One region of the Paenibacillus sp. J14 genome, then DNA from elsewhere that is predicted to be linked to it. Evidence: riboswitches for the same ligand, from Rfam matches in the RefSeq annotation. Region 1 holds a riboswitch; each other region holds the start of a gene.
The links. Region 1 has a riboswitch for cyclic di-AMP ahead of M891_RS0117745 (3D domain-containing protein). Riboswitches for the same ligand answer to the same signal wherever they lie in the genome.
Positions count from the first base shown of each region.

Region 2: linked by a shared signal. The riboswitch ahead of M891_RS0112555 (C40 family peptidase) and the one ahead of M891_RS0117745 (3D domain-containing protein) in region 1 are both predicted to bind cyclic di-AMP.
Region 3: linked by a shared signal. The riboswitch ahead of ehuB (ectoine/hydroxyectoine ABC transporter substrate-binding protein EhuB) and the one ahead of M891_RS0117745 (3D domain-containing protein) in region 1 are both predicted to bind cyclic di-AMP.
Region 4: linked by a shared signal. The riboswitch ahead of M891_RS0108685 (KamA family radical SAM protein) and the one ahead of M891_RS0117745 (3D domain-containing protein) in region 1 are both predicted to bind cyclic di-AMP.

Region 1 is NZ_JADQ01000053.1:13,100-17,370, reverse strand. It holds gene rnmV (ribonuclease M5) at 1-473, opposite strand, end outside; gene M891_RS0117745 (3D domain-containing protein) at 622-1,758, opposite strand; cyclic di-AMP (ydaO/yuaA leader) riboswitch at 2,204-2,418, opposite strand; gene M891_RS0117740 (TatD family hydrolase) at 2,621-3,394, opposite strand; gene M891_RS0117735 (HD domain-containing protein) at 3,411-4,271, opposite strand, start outside.
Region 2 is NZ_JADQ01000029.1:17,868-22,138, reverse strand. It holds gene M891_RS0112565 (M1 family metallopeptidase) at 1-370, shown strand, start outside; gene M891_RS0112560 (hypothetical protein) at 405-1,235, shown strand; cyclic di-AMP (ydaO/yuaA leader) riboswitch at 1,456-1,592, shown strand; gene M891_RS0112555 (C40 family peptidase) at 1,597-2,088, shown strand; cyclic di-AMP (ydaO/yuaA leader) riboswitch at 2,359-2,621, shown strand; gene M891_RS0112550 (C40 family peptidase) at 2,626-3,117, shown strand; gene M891_RS0112545 (GNAT family N-acetyltransferase) at 3,398-3,895, shown strand; gene M891_RS23875 (c-type cytochrome) at 4,060-4,271, shown strand, end outside.
Region 3 is NZ_JADQ01000023.1:59,916-64,186, reverse strand. It holds gene ehuD (ectoine/hydroxyectoine ABC transporter permease subunit EhuD) at 1-232, opposite strand, end outside; gene ehuC (ectoine/hydroxyectoine ABC transporter permease subunit EhuC) at 236-889, opposite strand; gene ehuB (ectoine/hydroxyectoine ABC transporter substrate-binding protein EhuB) at 891-1,784, opposite strand; cyclic di-AMP (ydaO/yuaA leader) riboswitch at 2,009-2,148, opposite strand; gene M891_RS0111010 (hypothetical protein) at 2,275-2,544, opposite strand; gene M891_RS0111005 (aminopeptidase) at 2,744-3,973, shown strand; gene M891_RS0111000 (MerR family transcriptional regulator) at 4,102-4,271, opposite strand, start outside.
Region 4 is NZ_JADQ01000017.1:52,660-56,930, forward strand. It holds gene M891_RS0108680 (methyl-accepting chemotaxis protein) at 1-1,248, shown strand, start outside; gene M891_RS0108685 (KamA family radical SAM protein) at 1,321-2,502, opposite strand; cyclic di-AMP (ydaO/yuaA leader) riboswitch at 2,665-2,806, opposite strand; gene M891_RS0108690 (cobyric acid synthase) at 2,830-4,271, opposite strand, start outside.

The DNA of each region.
Region 1 (4,271 bases):
CGCTTGTAGAGCTGCTTTCCGTTACAATATCCGATACCCAGCAGCTCGCCCAGCGCTTTTCGCCGCGCCGCCGCTTGCGGGTGCACGATTAACCCTGCGTTTATCAAGTCTTCCCAGGTGATCGCGGCCTCTACTCCAGGCGCTTCGCTGCGAACCCGAGATAACGCGGCGCGAATCGCCTCCGGCGAGGCGTTCTCCACCCCGATGTCGCCTCGCTTCGTCGCCTCCGCCTCCGGCAGGAAAGCGTGCTTGCAGCCCGGCACCCGTGCGGCCACAATTTTGCGAATCCGCTCCCCGGCATGGTCGGGGTCCGTAAAAATAATCACGCCCCGGCGTTCCTGCGCCAATGCGATTTTCTTGAGCACAGCTTCGCCGATCGCCGAACCTCCGGTCTCGATGGTATCCGCCTCTACGGCGCGCTTAATGGCCACGGTGTCGTCTCGACCCTCCACCACGATGACCTCTTTGATCATGATTTTGTCTTCCTTCCTGTTCTTGCTTGTCTCCACCAGAATAACAAAAAGAAGAGGATCATTACATCCTCTTCTAATCCACTGTCTTATTCATCATCCTAATACTATCTCATTCCCTCCGCATTGTAAAACGAAAGAGAACGAGACCTTAGTTCAATTCCGGCTTCGTCGGACCGATCACGTAGACGGTGCGGCCCTTCTTGCGGCCGAATTTCTTCGCATCCTTCAGACTATCAAAATACACATCCATCTTATGGCCATCGATGGCCCCGCCGGTATCCTCTGCCTTACGGAAGCCGATTCCTTCGATGTATACCCACCAACCAAGCGGAACGACGTCTTTATCCACCGCAATCGTTCTGCCTTCCGTCACGCGGGTACCCGAGGCCGTGCGGGTGCCAATCCCGTCTTCTTCCGCCGAATACGCGGTTAACGTAACATTTTTCAAGACTTTTTTATATTTGAATGAGACGCCACCTTTGGTCGTCGTTCCGCTGATGTTCACCGTATTTCCCTTACGGCTGATGCTGGCCGACAGAACCTCGGTAGGTTTCTTCGTACCGACTGCGATCACCTTCGGCTGAGCTTCTTTGGAGACCTCTTTGCCGAGCCAACGCTTCGCCACGAATTTTCCGTCTTCGTAAGTTTTCTCAATGTTGTGAATGACCAGACCTTCGGAACCTTCCTGGATCACTTTCGTGGTGCCTTTCAGCAGCTTATCGTCCGACGTTTTGACCACGCTAAAGGGCACGGCCTCCTTCGTCTGCACCGTTTGCTTGCTGACCCGAACGACCTTCACATTCAGGTTCTCGGTAACTTTACTGTCCAATGTCGGAGTCACCTTGTCGTCTTCACCCAAAGTGATGCCGAGCTCGGACAATACGCCCTCGACTTTGCTTTGCGTCGTGAAGTGGACTTTCGTATTGCCGTCCGCGGTCACACTGACCGGCTTCGCGCGTACTATGACAATGCGGTCACCGTTCTTCAGCGAGCTTTCCAGCGGGAGGGATACTGAATCCTTCGCACTGAGCTTAATCGATTGTTCCTCCAGCAGATGAGCTACACTGGATTGGGTTGTCTCCACTGACTGGACATTCCCGTCCACGATCAGGGATACTTCCTTCTGTGCCTGGCTATACAGCCAGATTAGGATGATGATGATTCCCGCGATGGCCAGAACGCCGACGAGCGCTATCTGACGTAAATTCTCATGCTTCCATCGCATTGCGTAAGACATGCTGGATGAGCGTGATTCATGGGTCTCCTCTTTGCGGAAAATGCCCATTTCTTCCGTCCTCCTTCATAGTCCCGCCGTCTAGGTCGATGCATGATAACGATTGACGCGACTACAGTTACTTTTTACAAAACGCCTAAGGTAGTCAAAAAGTCATCTTTTGATCACGAAGCAGGTCAAGAAGTGAATTCGGCATCGAATCTTGAATTCAGCCGGGCCTTCCGTTGCTCACGTACTCCCATGTACGCTGCGCTACTCAGTCCCTAGCTTCATCCAACCTTCTCGGTGCTGAAAACCTGACTTTTTGAACACTGATCTTAAATTTAATCCTAAGCGTTTTGCATCCTTGACCAGTCTCTCCTGCTTGTCGTCACCTCCTGTTTTCCAACAGTATGACGACCCTATTACTTTTATTCAAAACAAAAGAAGCCGGGAGAAAGAGTTAGAGGAACTCCTTCGTGGCTTCTTGAATGTCTTGGGTGTAATAGCTGCACGAGTGACCTCTCTTATTCGCTTACGAGGTTAGCTGTCGGGTTCGGGCGAAAGAGAGCCGCCCTTTCTCAGTACATTCGCTCATGGCGCAATGACCTTGAATTCACCCCATAGACCCTGGAAAGAAATCAAATACGAACGCGATTAGGCTGCCGCCAACCTGCAATTCGTATTGGTTCCCCCGTTCTCCGTCATAAGGAGATTCAGCGAGACTGGTTCATGGAACCAAGCATCGTATGGTTCAGTCCAAAACGAACCGAATCGATACTGAAAAGATTCTATCCTGTTTCGATGCAGGTTGTAAAGGAGTAATCAACCACGTTTTTTTAAAAAAATGGTTAAAAAAATGTAATGACCTTGTTTTTGAGGGTTAAAAAGCATTAATCTTTCCGAAATCCTCTTTATTTCATCCGTTTTGCTCTCAAATACTCGGAATTCCAAATCGTTCCAATGCATTTCGGGTGGTAATTTCCGCGATTTCCTCAAAAGTAACCCCTTTGAGCTCGGCTGCCATTTCCGCAACCAAACGAACATGAGCAGACTCATTTCGTTTACCACGATATGGATGCGGCGTTAAATAAGGGGAATCCGTTTCGATCAGCAAACGGTCCATCGGCGTCTTGGCCAACACTTCCTTGGGTTGTTTTGCATTTTTAAACGTAATCGGCCCGCCAAACGACAAATGAAATCCCAAATCTAGACACATTTTGGCAATTTCCCAACTGCCGGAGAAGGAGTGCATCACGCCTCCAACCTCGTTGGCCTTCTCTTCCCGAAGGATGCGAACCACGTCTTCGTGAGCGTCCCGATTATGAATGGAAATCGGCATACCTAAGCTGCGAGCCAGTCCAATTTGCTGGCGAAAAACCTTATGTTGAACGTCCTTAGGGGACGTATCCCAATAATAATCCAGCCCAATTTCTCCGATGGCGACGACCTTCTCATGCTTGCACAATTCTGCAATCCAGTCCAAATCGCCCTCTTGCATCGTAATCGCGTCTTGCGGATGCCATCCGACCGCGGCATAAATGAAGTCATAGGTCTCTGCCAGCTTCATGGTCGAAGGGATTGTCTCACGGTTAAATCCGATGTTGATCATCCGCGTAACCCCTTGTTCCACAGCGCGCGCGATCACTTCCTCGCGGTCCTCGTCAAATTGGGGAGCATCCAAATGCGTATGCGTATCAAATAACATAAACCTTGTCATCCTCCTATTTCCGTTGCTCGAAAATGCGGGCTACCGGGCGAGGCAGCCGCTCCATTACAGCACACAATTTATTATCCGGATAGTACAAATGCGTCTTCCCCCGGTGTAATCCGCTGATCGACCGCACGATATCCGAGACTTCCGAAATTTCCCGCAGCCGCTCCTGCCGGTCCAACAACAAAATTTGCTTCTGCCAAACCCCGCCGTCCGGACGGAACACATCATACGGCAGATCCGTCGGAAAATCAATTTCCATGTCGTATTCAGGTTCAAGACCGACTTGTCTAAAGGCGTTCCGAATCTCGTCCAGCATTTCCAGCTCCGATGAATCTAATTCTACATATTTATACAGCTTACGATTCAAAAACCGAGAACATAAATCGCTTAACCGCTCGTCGTCTTCTCTCGTCCACTGCATGAAGGTCGTTTGCATCAGCGCTTCGTCCAGCTGCAAATAATCGGTTACGCTGATATCCCCTTGAAATAAGTTCGGTAACGGATGCGGCAAGAAGCAAAAAGAATGCCCGCTCCGGTATAATTCCTTAGCCCGACGCAAAATTTGCCGAAGAATGATCTCCGAGCTCCGCGTCACCGGGTGGAAATAAACCTGCCAATACATCTGATACCGCGACATTAAATAATCTTCCACCGCATGCATCCCTGATTCTTTAACCACAACCCGCCCTTGAAAAGGTCGAAGCATCCGCAAAATCCGGTCCATGTCAATCGTCCCGTAGTTTACACCGGTAAAATAAGCATCCCGCAGCAAATAATCCATCCGATCCGCATCCAGCGGGCTAGACACCAAATTCACCACAATCGGATTGTCATAATCCTTCCGGATCACCGCAGCCACCTTGTCCGG
Region 2 (4,271 bases), on a different contig from region 1:
AATGGCGGATTTTGCAGTAGACAACATTCAAATCACTCCAATCAACCAGGAAAGCGGTCAGATATACGAGTCGAAAGTGGTCTTTACCCGCAAAGGGGCAACCCATCCGAAGGTTCCGCTGCTGTTCACCTTCACCGATGGGCACACCGTACGCAAGCAATGGAACGGGGAAGATTCTCGCCTCGAGATCAAGCTGCAATATAAAGCACCGCTGGCATGGGTTCAGATCGACCCGGACTACACCTTAACGGTGGAGAACCTTCACATCAACAACTATCTGAAAGCAGAAGTCCCTGAAACCACGTTGTCTCGCTCCAATATGAGCGTCACCAAGCTGCTTGAAGCGATCCTTGGAGGACTTCTGTGGTAACCCTAGGTCCATACTTCTATAAGGAGGGAAAGAAATGAGTTTCGTTCGTTTAGGGTGGACTGCCCTGAAAAGCCAATTTCCCTCGGTCATCATCTTGTTCCTGTACCAGCTGCTGTGGGGATTGTTCTTGTACCGGTTGGTCGATACTGCCGTAACGGCGCTGCTGCAAAGATATCCTGACCCGCCGCCCACGGCGCTATCGAAACTCCTGTTCTTGCTTGAGGGACAGATGAATTTATGGAGCAATCCCGAGGTTCGGTTGTATTGCTGGCTGCTGGCAGGGATGATCGTCCTGCGCATGATCTTGACTCCGTTGATCCAGGCGGGAATCTTCTACGGCTTCACACCGGCGGAAAATCGCAACCCCGGCTTCCCCCTGTTCCGAGGAATGAAGGAATTTGGTAAACCGGTAATTTTGTTCTACGCGATGGAGCTCGTGCTTACCTTGTTGCCCGCCTTCTGGATTGTGCCGAGACTACTGTCGCTTTGGCCGGGGTTGACCGGGATGGAACTTCCGATGGCAACCTGGCTCACTGGGCTTGGGCTGATCCTGGGCTGGTTCATTTACGGTTGGTTTATCCGGCAATGCCTATTGTTTGTCCAGTTCGGCTACTTGTTTAAAGCCGGAGTTTGGAATTCCCTGCTAGCTTGCTTCCGAACCCTGTTGCAGGGCATCTCTATCTCGCTAATTCTCGGGGCTTTTGGCCTGATCCTCTTCCTTCTCTTCGGCACCGCATCTTGGATTTGGACGGGGATGCTGGCCCTCATCCTGCAGCAGGCTTATCCTCTCTTTCGCTGCACATTTAAGGTCTGGAAGATCGCCTCTCAATTTCATCTTTGGCAGTCCAAGGCACAAAAAAGTTAAAATTTTTTAACTCCTCAAAACCCTGTAACATCAAGGCCTTCGCCGTTCGGCGAAGGCCTTCCGTCCTATTTCCCCTCTTAATCTTGTGAATTAAGCATTGCCAAAAGATACCTACCTTTGTTACAATAACAGCAACGCAATTTCAGTAACAGTTTTGTAATTATTTTTGTCATCTTTGGCAGGAGATTCGTGCCGGATGTCAAATTAGAAATGACAGGTGTGAAAAACAAAGCCGAATTCCCTTCACCAGGGAAACGGGGGAACCACTTTGGGTGAATTGATCTCGTTTGAGAGGGATCATAGGGAACCTTCAACCGAATCCTTAAGCTAACCTCGTAGGCATTGGAAGGAGCATAACTTCTTGAAGAAGCGTTTGACGGTAGCAGCAGTAAGTTTTGCCATGCTTTTCACCATTGGAACTGGCAGCGTTTTCGCCGATTCCAAACTGGACAGTGTCATCGACGGCGCGCTTGGTAGCAGCTACGTTGCAGGCGGAACCACAACCTCCGGATTCGACTGTTCTGGATTTACGATGTACGTCTTCTCGAAGATCGGCATCAAGCTGCCTCATCAGTCCGCATCCCAATACAAAATGGGTACGGAGGTTGACAAGAGCGAACTGATCGAAGGCGATTTGGTCTTCTTTAATACTTCCGGCAAAGGCGTTTCTCATGTCGGCATCTATGTCGGCGACGGCAAATTTGCTCATGCCTCCTCCTCCAAAGGTGTAGTCATCAGCAAATTAAGCGAGAAGTACTACGTCGAGCGTTACGTTGGCGCGAAACGAATCATGAGCAACGACAAGTATGAAGATGTAACCGGTGAAATTGCTGATCACGATGATGTTCAATAAGAACTCGCTACGAAGCCCGTGGGGATGTTGATTACAACGTCTCTGCGGGTTTTTTCCTTGGATCCCCTTTCTTTCTCCTACTCTTTTCTTTAGCCCTAGTCTCTTAGGAACCATTACCCACGAATCCCTTCGCGAACACAGGCCAATAGAAGCGTTTTTTTCGACAAACTTGTCATCTCTGGACGGCTTTGGTAAAATGAAGAACGTAAATGGTAACAACTTTGTAATTATTGTTGTAACTATTTCTATGCAAGATCTTGGGTGCCATCTACAATGAAACTGCCGAATTCCCACGCACCCGGGAAGCGGGGGACCCACCAAAGGGTGAATTGATTTCGCTATAAAAGGTAACAGTCTCATCCTTCGTGATCCGAAGATGACTTTTTAACTTACCATTTCAATCAAGGTTAGAATCTCCATCCTGAGTTACTTCGTGATCCGAAGATGACTTTTTAACTTACCGCTATAGCAGATCATAGGGAACCTTCAACCGAATCCATAAGCTAACCTCGTAGGCCTTGGAAGGAGTAAGACATCTTGAGAAAGACTTTGACAGCAGCGGTAACGAGTTTAGCCCTCCTATTCACCTTGGGGGCAGGTAGCGCCTTTGCCGACTCCGCAAAAGCCGAGACAACGACGCTATCCAGTATCGTCGATTCCGTGTACGGGACGCCTTATAAATTTGGCGGCACCACGACAGCGGGATTTGATTGCTCTGGATTTACCCGGTACGTCTTCAGCAAGATGGGTATCAAGTTAGCACGTGTGTCTGCCGCTCAGTATAAGCAAGGCACACCGGTACCGAAGAGCGAGCTTCAAGCTGGGGATCTCGTCTTCTTCAAGACGACGGGGACGGGCAAAGTATCCCATGTTGGTGTTTACGTCGGCGACGGTGAATTCGCCCATGCATCCTCATCCAAGGGCATCCGGATCGACAAGCTAAGCAACAGTTATTACCAGAACCGCTACGTTGGCGCGAAGCGTGTTCTCAGTAAGTACGGTTATTCCGTCTACGCTGCGGAATCGTAATCCATTGATCTATCGGTTTCATCCTGTTCATCATCACTAATTCGCCGCTGGGCCGGGTTCTCGTTGGAACCGCCTTGCGGTCTTTTTTTATCTGTACTCTTATCTATATAACGAAACAACCGGGAAAAAGGTTGCCGCAAAGCTAAATATCCAGGAGAAATCCCACAATTTTAATTTCCCGAAGGGTAGGCAAAAACCTTTACAAGCTGCGTAATTCCGGCTATTGTGAGGATAATGGAACAATTACGACGGACTTTCCTTTAATTAAGGAGGGGGCAATATGGACCAAACGATGTCTCCGTTTCGTATCGTACCGATGGAAGAAGCCCATGGCGCGGAAATTTGCACCTGGCGTTACGATTCTCCTTATGACATCTACAGTTGGCTGCCATGGGAGCAAATGAAAGCGCTCGACGTGGAGTTTGGGAACCCGGCGATCCGCGCCGAACAGTATGTCTCCGTGTTGGATGAGAAGGGGGAGCTTGCCGGCTTCGCTCAGTACTTCCCGATGGAAGGAGTCACCCGGCTTGGCATCGGTATGAAGCCCGAGCTATGCGGCCACGGGCTGGGCAAGCTGTTTGTGAGGACCATCGTGGAGGAAGCCTGGCGTCGTAAGCCGGATCATCAGATTGACCTGGAAGTGCTGACCTGGAACACCCGAGCGATCCGGGCTTACCAGAAGGCGGGGTTTGTCATTACCGATCTGTATGAGAAGATGACACCTGGCGGGGTGTCCAAACCGTTCTATTGTATGGTTCATAAAGGGCTGCCTGAATAAGGGCACGCTCTTTTTTATGTCTTGTTTTGATTAAGACTATGACTTATGGCACACAATTTAATGGAAACGGATAATTTTTGTTCCTAATTTGGACACAAAGACTATGATCAACCCGTGTGTTCCGTTATAATGGATAGGTAGCATACATAGGAGGGGCGATTGAAATGCAAAAGTGGATCATGAGCGGTTTGTTCGTCATCGCAGGCGCTTTAGCCCTTGTATTGATGTTCACCTTGCCAAGCCGGGAAGAGGCTGCGCAAGAAGCCAAGCCGCAAATGCCTGAAATCACCATGAACGCAGAACAAGCCGAAGCCATCGTCAAAGCAAATTGCATCTCCTGCCACGGTGATACATTGCAAGGCGGCGCGGGCCCAAA
Region 3 (4,271 bases), on a different contig from region 1:
GTAAACTGTAGTAAATAAAAAATACCTGTACCAGCAACGGGGTGTTTCGTATAAACCCATTAAACCCTTTCGCTGTCAATCGCAGCCAGACCCATCGAGAGCGTATGGCGAGAGCCAGCAGCAGTCCCCCGATCACAGCGCTCAGAAAACCCAACAATGTAGCAATAACCGTCATCCTCAGCGCGATGAGAAGTTCCGGAAGGATTTCCAAAGCGTAATTCCAATCCCACATCGGTTACATCCTCCCTTCGGACCATTTACGCTCCCACACCCGGATGCCGAAAGAGACAAGCGACGTCATCACTAAATACATCAGCAAGAGCAAGAGCAAAATCTCTGAAGTCCAGGAAATGTAGTTGTTCCGCAGAACCATCGCTTGGTATGTGAGATCCGCCATGGTGATGAAGTAGACGAGAGATGTGGATTTAATCAATTCAACAAGCAAATTGCCAAACGGAGGAAGCATTCTTAAGGCGGCTTGAGGCAAAATGATATAGCTCATTCGCTGCCACGGCGTCATATTTAAGGCGATCGCCGCTTCCCATTGCCCTTTCGGCACGGCCAAGATCGCGCTGCGTACAACCTCGGATCCATAAGCTCCAAAGTTTAATCCTACCGCCAACACGGCCGCAAGTAACTTGGGAAGTTCAATCCCCGCAAAGGGCAACGCAAAATACAACCAAAACAACTGCACGAGCAAGGACGTCCCACGGAACACCTCGACGTATATTGAAGAGATCCAGCGAATAAGGCGCAACCGGGATAAACTCATCAATCCTGAGGCGAAGGCTGTTACAACCGCTAGAAGTGTTGCCAAGATAGCGACGGTAACAGTAATTTTGGCTCCTTCTAGTAGAGTGGGGATAAAATCAATCCAGGATTCTGGCATATTATCCTCCGCAAAGCTCGGCTGCTGTCATGTCTCCGGGCAGTTCCTGCTCTGTGAATCCGAATTGTTGCAAGATTTCCAAGAGCTCGCCCGATTCCTTCATCTTGGCCAGTTCCGCGTTATAAGCCTCTTGAAATTCCTTATCCGCCAAACGGAACGCCGTTGCCCCGTAACCGCGAACACTTTGACCGTCAATCACCGGTTGCGTAAACTCGCTTACTCTTTCGATGTCTTGATCCCCCGCAGATTCAAGCATGGCCTGCAAGGAAGGTCCCGTCATCGTGATCGCTTCGACACGTCCAGATTGAAGCGCGCTAATGGCCGACGCCTGATCTGGAACTTGAATGATACGTTCATCCGGTACACCGGATTTCTGCAAATAACCGATTTCGACTGCACCAGTCATTACGGCAACCCGTGCTTTTTCGTTATTAGCGATATCTTCATAGCTGCCGAGGCCGAGAGGATTCCCCTTTTTGACGGCAATCGCTTCACCTATGCTATACTCCGGGTTGGCAAACAACACGGCTTCACACCGTTCCGGGTTAACGAACATTCCAGCGGTAATCAGATCAAATCGGTTCGCCTGCAAACCGGCAATTAAGGAACCGAATTCCGTCAACTCCCCCTTCATCTCGTGAATGCCCAGCCTTTGGAGAATTACTCGTGCGATCTCCACCGCTTCACCGGTGAGTTCTCCGTTAGCATCTTTGTAGGCATAAGGCTTCTCATTAGCGAACCCAACCGTTATAGACCCGTTTTGAATTGCCTTCGCCAGCGTCCCTTCTGCCTTAGAATCCGACTCATTTCTTGAATCAGCGTTCTGCCCTGAGTTGCAGGCAGTTAACGATACCGCTACTAGCAATGAAATCAACAACCATGACACTTTCCTCAACCATCCTCACAGCCTTTCTTTCCTATTTTTTGCATCGGTTTAGTAGGTTTTGAATCAAGTTCAATTCCGAAGCCCAGCCCCCCTCCTTTCTTCTTCATGTCGGGGTAAATAAAAAGAGACCCCTCGCTTGGGGGAAAGCATAGCTCCGCCAGCAGGGGTCCACACAAAAAAATATAAAATGGCCCTTAATAAGGGCCATGGAAGTTTTCGTGAAGTTAATTGAAACTAGACCCATCCACTGCTGACGAGGTTAGCTGACGGACTCGGGTAAGATGGTACCCTACAATCGTTAAAGAATGATTCGCCCCAAAAAATGGTTCCCCCGCTTTCCAGTAATGAACTGGAAACTAAGCGTGTGTCTATAGTAAAGGCTATTCCAGTCAATGTCAACCCATTATCTGTAATTTTAACATTTAAACTGTTAATTCATCATATGAAGGATGGAAGATTCAACCCAAATCTCTGGATGGATCCCCGCCCCCAGGCTTCATTATGATTCCAGTTGGTTTTCCACTTCTGCCAATGCAGCTTGATCCTCGGCCAAGTCTTCTTTGGCCCGTTCGATCGGTTCCGGATTCATCCGGCCTTCGGCCTGGGAGATGGCGTTTTCCGCTTTTTCGATCGCGTTACGTGCCCCCTCCAACGTTTCTTCACGAGGATGCGATTGAGCTTGGGTCACCGCGCGATGCGCTTTTTTGACCGATTGTTGTGCAAGTGAAATTGGATTTTGGGATTGTAAGCTGGAAAATGGATTTTCCATGTTCAGTTCCTCCTCGAGCAATGATGAGATTAGGATGTGAAAATACAGCTCAAATCATGCACGATTTATGGCATATCCAATAGAACCTATGCGCTTCCCATCACTAACTTTTTCTCTCTCCGCTAGTTCCATGCTACAATAAGTCTTGTTTGCAATTCCGGAAATACGAATATTATTGAACCTATTGGAGGAATACATGATGGAAGCTTTTGAGGTTCTTCTCGAAAAATACGCCGAATTGGTCATCCGCGTTGGCGTCAACATCCAACCCGGTCAAAACCTGATGCTGACGGCACCGCTGGAAACGGTGGATTTCACCCGCCTGCTGGTGGCTAAAGCCTACGATGCCGGAGCCAGATACGTCCACGTCGATTGGGAGGACGAGCAAATTACCCGCATTCGTTATGAGCATGCAACGGACGAATCCTTGGCCTACTACCCGCAGTGGCTCGCTGATATGGCGGAACAGTTCGGTGAGGAAGGCGGTGCGATCCTTCGGATTAAAGTACCCGATCCGGAGTTGTTCCGCGGCATCCCTTCTTCCAAGGTGTCTACCGCAGTCAAAGCAGCAGCAAAAGCGCGGGAGAAGCATTCCGCCCAAACGCGCAACAACCGGATCACTTGGTCGCTGATCAAAGCCCCAACGAAGGCTTGGGCCGACAAAGTGTTTGCCGATTTACCCGAAGAACAGCGGATTACGGCAATGTGGGAAGCCGTATTCAAAATGAATCGCGTTGACCGCGAGGATCCGATCGCGGCCTGGCACGCGCATATCCAACAGTTAAAAGAACGGCAAGAGCATATGAATGCCAAACGTTACAAAAAACTGCACTACCGCGCGCCGGGCACCGATCTCCACGTCGAGTTGCCTGAAGGCCATCTATGGCTTGGCGGAGGTGATTACAATGCGGCAGGGAACTATTTTGTCGCCAATATGCCAACGGAAGAAATCTACTCCATGCCGCACCGTACCGGTGTGAACGGGACCGTCACCAGCACGATGCCGCTGAATTTGAACGGCCAGCTTGTGGAAGGCCTTACGCTGACCTTCAAAGACGGTAAAGTCGTAAGCTTCGACGCCAAATCCGGACGGGAGCATTTGGAGAATCTGCTTCAAACCGACGAAGGAGCCCAGCACCTTGGCGAAATCGCTCTGGTACCGCATGATTCGCCTATCTCCAAACTAAACCGAATCTTCTATAACACCGGGATCGACGAGAACGCATCGTGCCATTTCGCCTTGGGCAGCGCGTATCCGGTGAATATCGAAAACGGCGCTCAGCTAAGCAAAGAAGAACTGCTCGCCAGAGGTGCCAACGTCAGTCTAACGCACGTGGATTTTATGATCGGCTCCGCAGAGCTCAACATTGATGGAGAGCTCGCGGATGGAACGATTGAGCCGGTATTCCGCAACGGAAACTGGGTTTAAGCCGCAATTGATTCACCGATGAATTTAGGCTTAGCCTAACGCCAGAAAATTCTAGAGCCATTTCAATTCACGCCCCTCGCGTAAAAAGAACTCCGCGGCATCCCGTCGCGGAGTTCTTCTCAATACTACTATTTCTTCATCCCGGTATAGATTTGAATCGCATCCCGCAGGAACTCGGCCGCTCCAGGCTGATCCTTGTCGTAATAAGCTTTAAAGCGCTCATCATCGACGTACATCTGCGCCAGCCCGGCATGGGCTTCCTTGCTGTACTCGTTCCAGTAGAACGTCAACCACTGCT
Region 4 (4,271 bases), on a different contig from region 1:
TTCGGCTCGCACAAAACAGCTTTCATCGCGATTCCCGGCAGCAAAGCGATGCTCGCCGTGGGCCTTGACGCTACCTTCATCGATAAGAAGAAAGACCAAATTTTATACATCTGTATCGGCATCACCTTACTTGTCATTGTGGTGGGCATGGCCGCAGCGTATTTTGCAAGTACGCGAATCACGAAGCCAATTCGCAAGCTGGTGAAGGTCACGGAGCAAATGGCTGGCGGAGACTTCCGTCATACCATCGAAGTGAAAGGACATGACGAAATTGCCCAACTCGCCGGAAGCTTCCAAACGATGACGCTTCAGCTCAAAAACATGTTCGCTGCAGTGATGCAAACGTCCCAAGTGGTCGTAGACGGATCTGAGAACTTATCCCGATCGGTGACAACGTTTGAAGATTTGATTGCCCGTTCCAATGCAGCTACGAAGGAAATCGAAGCGGGCAGCATGACGATTGCTTCCGCAGCAGCCGAAAACGCCCGTGCGATGGAAGAAATTTCGCAAGGTGTACAGCATATTGCGTCTTCGTCTGCCGAAGTCACGGAACGGATTGGACAAGCTGCAGAGGAGGCTGACGCCGGAAATCATTTGGCGCAAACAGCGGTTACGCAAATGCAGCATGTCGAAGATGCGGCTAATCGCACGTTGGAGCATATCCGCACGCTGAATGATCGTTCCGAGTCCATTTCGAACGTGGTAGGTACCATTACAGAAATTACGAAGCAAATTAATATTTTGGCGCTGAACGCGGCGATTGAAGCTGCACGTGCCGGCGAACACGGCAAAGGCTTTGCTGTCGTGGCCGAGGAAGTTCGTAAGCTGGCTGAACAGTCCCGCCGAGCGATGGAGGAAATCGGCGAGAACCTGCTCAGTATCCGAGAAGAATCGGAAAATTCGGTCAACGCCATGCAGCGGGCCAGCGAGGAAATCGTCTCCGGAACCGAACGGGTGAAGCAAGCGGGTCAAGCGTTTGAACAATTAACGAAGCTGATTCAGAACGTGAACTTGACGATTCAATCGGTTTCAGCCTCCACCCAAGAGGTATCTGCCGGTACCGAGGAAGTCACCGCATCGGTAGAGGAATCGGCCAATATTACCGCCAAATCGCTGGAGAACATGGAGCAAATCAGCAGCTACTCGCAGCAACAGCTGGACGAAATGGAAGCGCACGCGCGTACAGTTCGCTCACTGTATGAGCAGGCGTTGTCGTTGCAGGAATCGATTGCAAAATTCCGGATCTGACTCTAAAAATAAAACGTACCCTTCACGTTCCCCTGATCGGGGAAACGGAAAGGGTACGTTTTGTTTTATCCCTTAAATCGTCACTGGGCTTGCAGAAGCCGCATCTTCTGTTGTCTGATCCGATTGCGTATCCGCCTTCGAATCCAGCTTCTTTTCCGGCTTCTTCCAGTACGCTTCACTGCCTGGCAAATCGTCAAACCAGGTCGCATCATCCGGGCAAGGCAAAATCATAAACTTGCCGTATTCACCGTCCCGGGACTGATGATACTTGAGATAGGCCTGCCCGTTTTCGATAGCCAGGATTTCGATTTTTCCTGAAGAATGACTCATCGATAATCGCACGCGCTTTCCAAGCCCTGAAGTACGGGCTTTCGCTTCCTCTACTAGCTCATACGCTCGTTTCAATGGGATGACAAAGTCAGCATTTCCGGCTACGGGACGATTAATAAAGAAATAGTACGGAGTGACGCCAGCCCAAGATAAGCGATCTAGCAATTCACCAAGCACGGCCGCATCATCGTTGATGCCTTTGAGAATCGGCGTTTGATTGACCACGATAGCCCCGGCGTCGTGCAGCGCCTGGAACCCTCTTTTGGCCTCAGGGGTAATTTCGCGCGGATGATTGATATGCGCCATAACATAAATCCGTTGATCAACGGTGGAGAACTCCCGAATCAGATCCAGCAACTCCGGATCTTCATAAATACGCATAGGATTAAACACAGGAATTTTGGAACCGAGGCGGATGATTTTTACATGCTCAATAGCTCTTAGCCGCTCGAGAATCGAACGCAGCTTTCTGGTCGCTAAGATCAAGCTGTCACCGCCGGTTAACAGGACGTTATTAATCTCCGGATGCTGTGCGATGTACTCAATGCCAGGTGTGACATCCGCCATCGCTTCCTTCACATCGTTGCGGAATAACCGTTTACGGAAGCAGTATCGGCAATAGGAGCCGCAAACCTCGGACACAATCAGCAGCGCGGTCGTTCGATATTTGTGCTGGCAGCCAGGCACCACGTAGTTCGCCGCTTCGTCAGAAGCGTCCCAGCGCCCATATTCCTTCAGTTCTCCCGTATTGGGGATCACCAACTTGCGGATCGGGTCCTCCGGATCATTCCAGTCGATCAAACTCAAATAGTAGTCGTTCACCCGAAAAACAAATTTGTCGGTAATCGGTTTCAAGTCCTGCCGCTCCTGCTCGGACAACTGGCTCACCTTGGCAATATCGGTGATGTACTTCGGACTAGCCATAAATCCTCTCCTCCTTTATTAGTACGATGCGTAAAGAAGAAGCTCGAAACTTGCAGTGAATGCGAGTACTCCGCCGAATGCTCGGGTCAAAGGTCTTGCAGAACGCAAAAAGACCCCGCTTCAAAGAACAGGGTCATTAAATGATGACTGAAATAATATTAAAAATGACCCATCCACTGCAAACGAGGTTAGCTGACGGGCTCGGGAAGATGGTTCCCTACGTTAAACTTGCAACGATTCGCCCCAAAAGATTGGTTCCCCCGCTTTTCGACTTTACCCATCGAAAATTAAGCGTACTTTTATCCTACCTTATCCTTACCCAATTTGTCAAAGCTTACCTTGGATCCCAATAATGTCGTAAATGAGATTCATGCGCAAATGCCTGCGAACCTGCTCCGCTAACCGATCGAAGGCTTCCTCCTTCCGTGAGGAAGAAACAAAGGTGACGTTCAAAGGTTCCAGCCCTTTGCTCGTACGCAGTCCGTCCAGCCAAGCACGTCGCCAGGCATCATTATGGAACACTCCGTGCAGATACGTCCCAAACACCCTGCCATCGGCGCGGGCTGCGCCTTCCGGATGTGTTTGCGTCTCAGCCTGTTCTAACTCCGGGGCTGTCCCTGACCCTTGTACTGGCTCCTCATTGACCCGAAGCATAAATAAGGGACGAGTGTCCCGCAACTGCTGGGTTGATCCGGCATGAATCTCATAGCCTGAGATCGGCAGCTCCTGGTTCTGAGGATGCAATGCGATCGGATGGTCCTCGCACGTATATCCGTGCACGCGCACCGTTTTTTTACCTGGGAGAAAGGTTGTAGCCAAGGGGAGCAGGCCCAGACCCAATGCCGACCTCGGTTCATTGGACTCTACGCCTTCAGGGTCATGCAGTTGTTCGCCCAGCATTTGATATCCGCCGCAAATTCCGACCAGCTGGGTGTGCGTCCCCTCATCGATCAGGTTGCAAACTGCCCCTGCCAGCCCTTGCCCGCGCAAAAATTCCAGATCGCTGATCGTATCCTTGGTCCCCGGCAAAATCACCACATCGGGATGTCCAAGTTCTGACAGCTTGCTTACATAACGTAACGATACGTCCGGTTCGGCTGCCAACGGGTCAAAATCCGTGAAGTTAGAAATATGCGGATAACGGATAACGGCGATATCCAGCTCCTGCGTTGCGGATGGCGCTGAACGAGCTGGATAGGTATCCAGGACAACGGAATCCTCCGCTTCGATCTCCAGATTATTTAGGTAGGGGAGAACTCCAAGTACGGGGATTCCGGTCCGCTGCTCCAGCCAATCCAGGCCAGGCTGCAGCAGAGACAGATCGCCGCGAAACTTATTGATAATGAACCCTTTTACGCGAGCGCGTTCGTGCGGTTCAAGCAGCTCCAGGGTACCAACAAGAAAGGCAAACACCCCGCCACGGTCGATATCCCCCACCAAAATCACGGGAGCATCCGCCCATTCGGCCAAGTTCATGTTAACGATATCCCGTTGCTTCAGGTTGATCTCCGCTGGGCTTCCAGCCCCCTCGATCACCACAATGCCATGCCTATCGCGGAGCCGACCGAGCGCTTCCATGACCAGCGGCTTGGCGTGGGGCAGAAACTCCTCACGATAATCAGATGCGCTAAGGTGACGGTAAGGACGCCCATGTACAACAATCTGCGAGTGCATGTTCCCAGTTGGCTTGATCAGTACCGGGTTCATTTCGGTGGTGGCAGTGATGCCGCAAGCCTCTGCCTGAATGCCTTGGGCCCGTCCAATCTCTT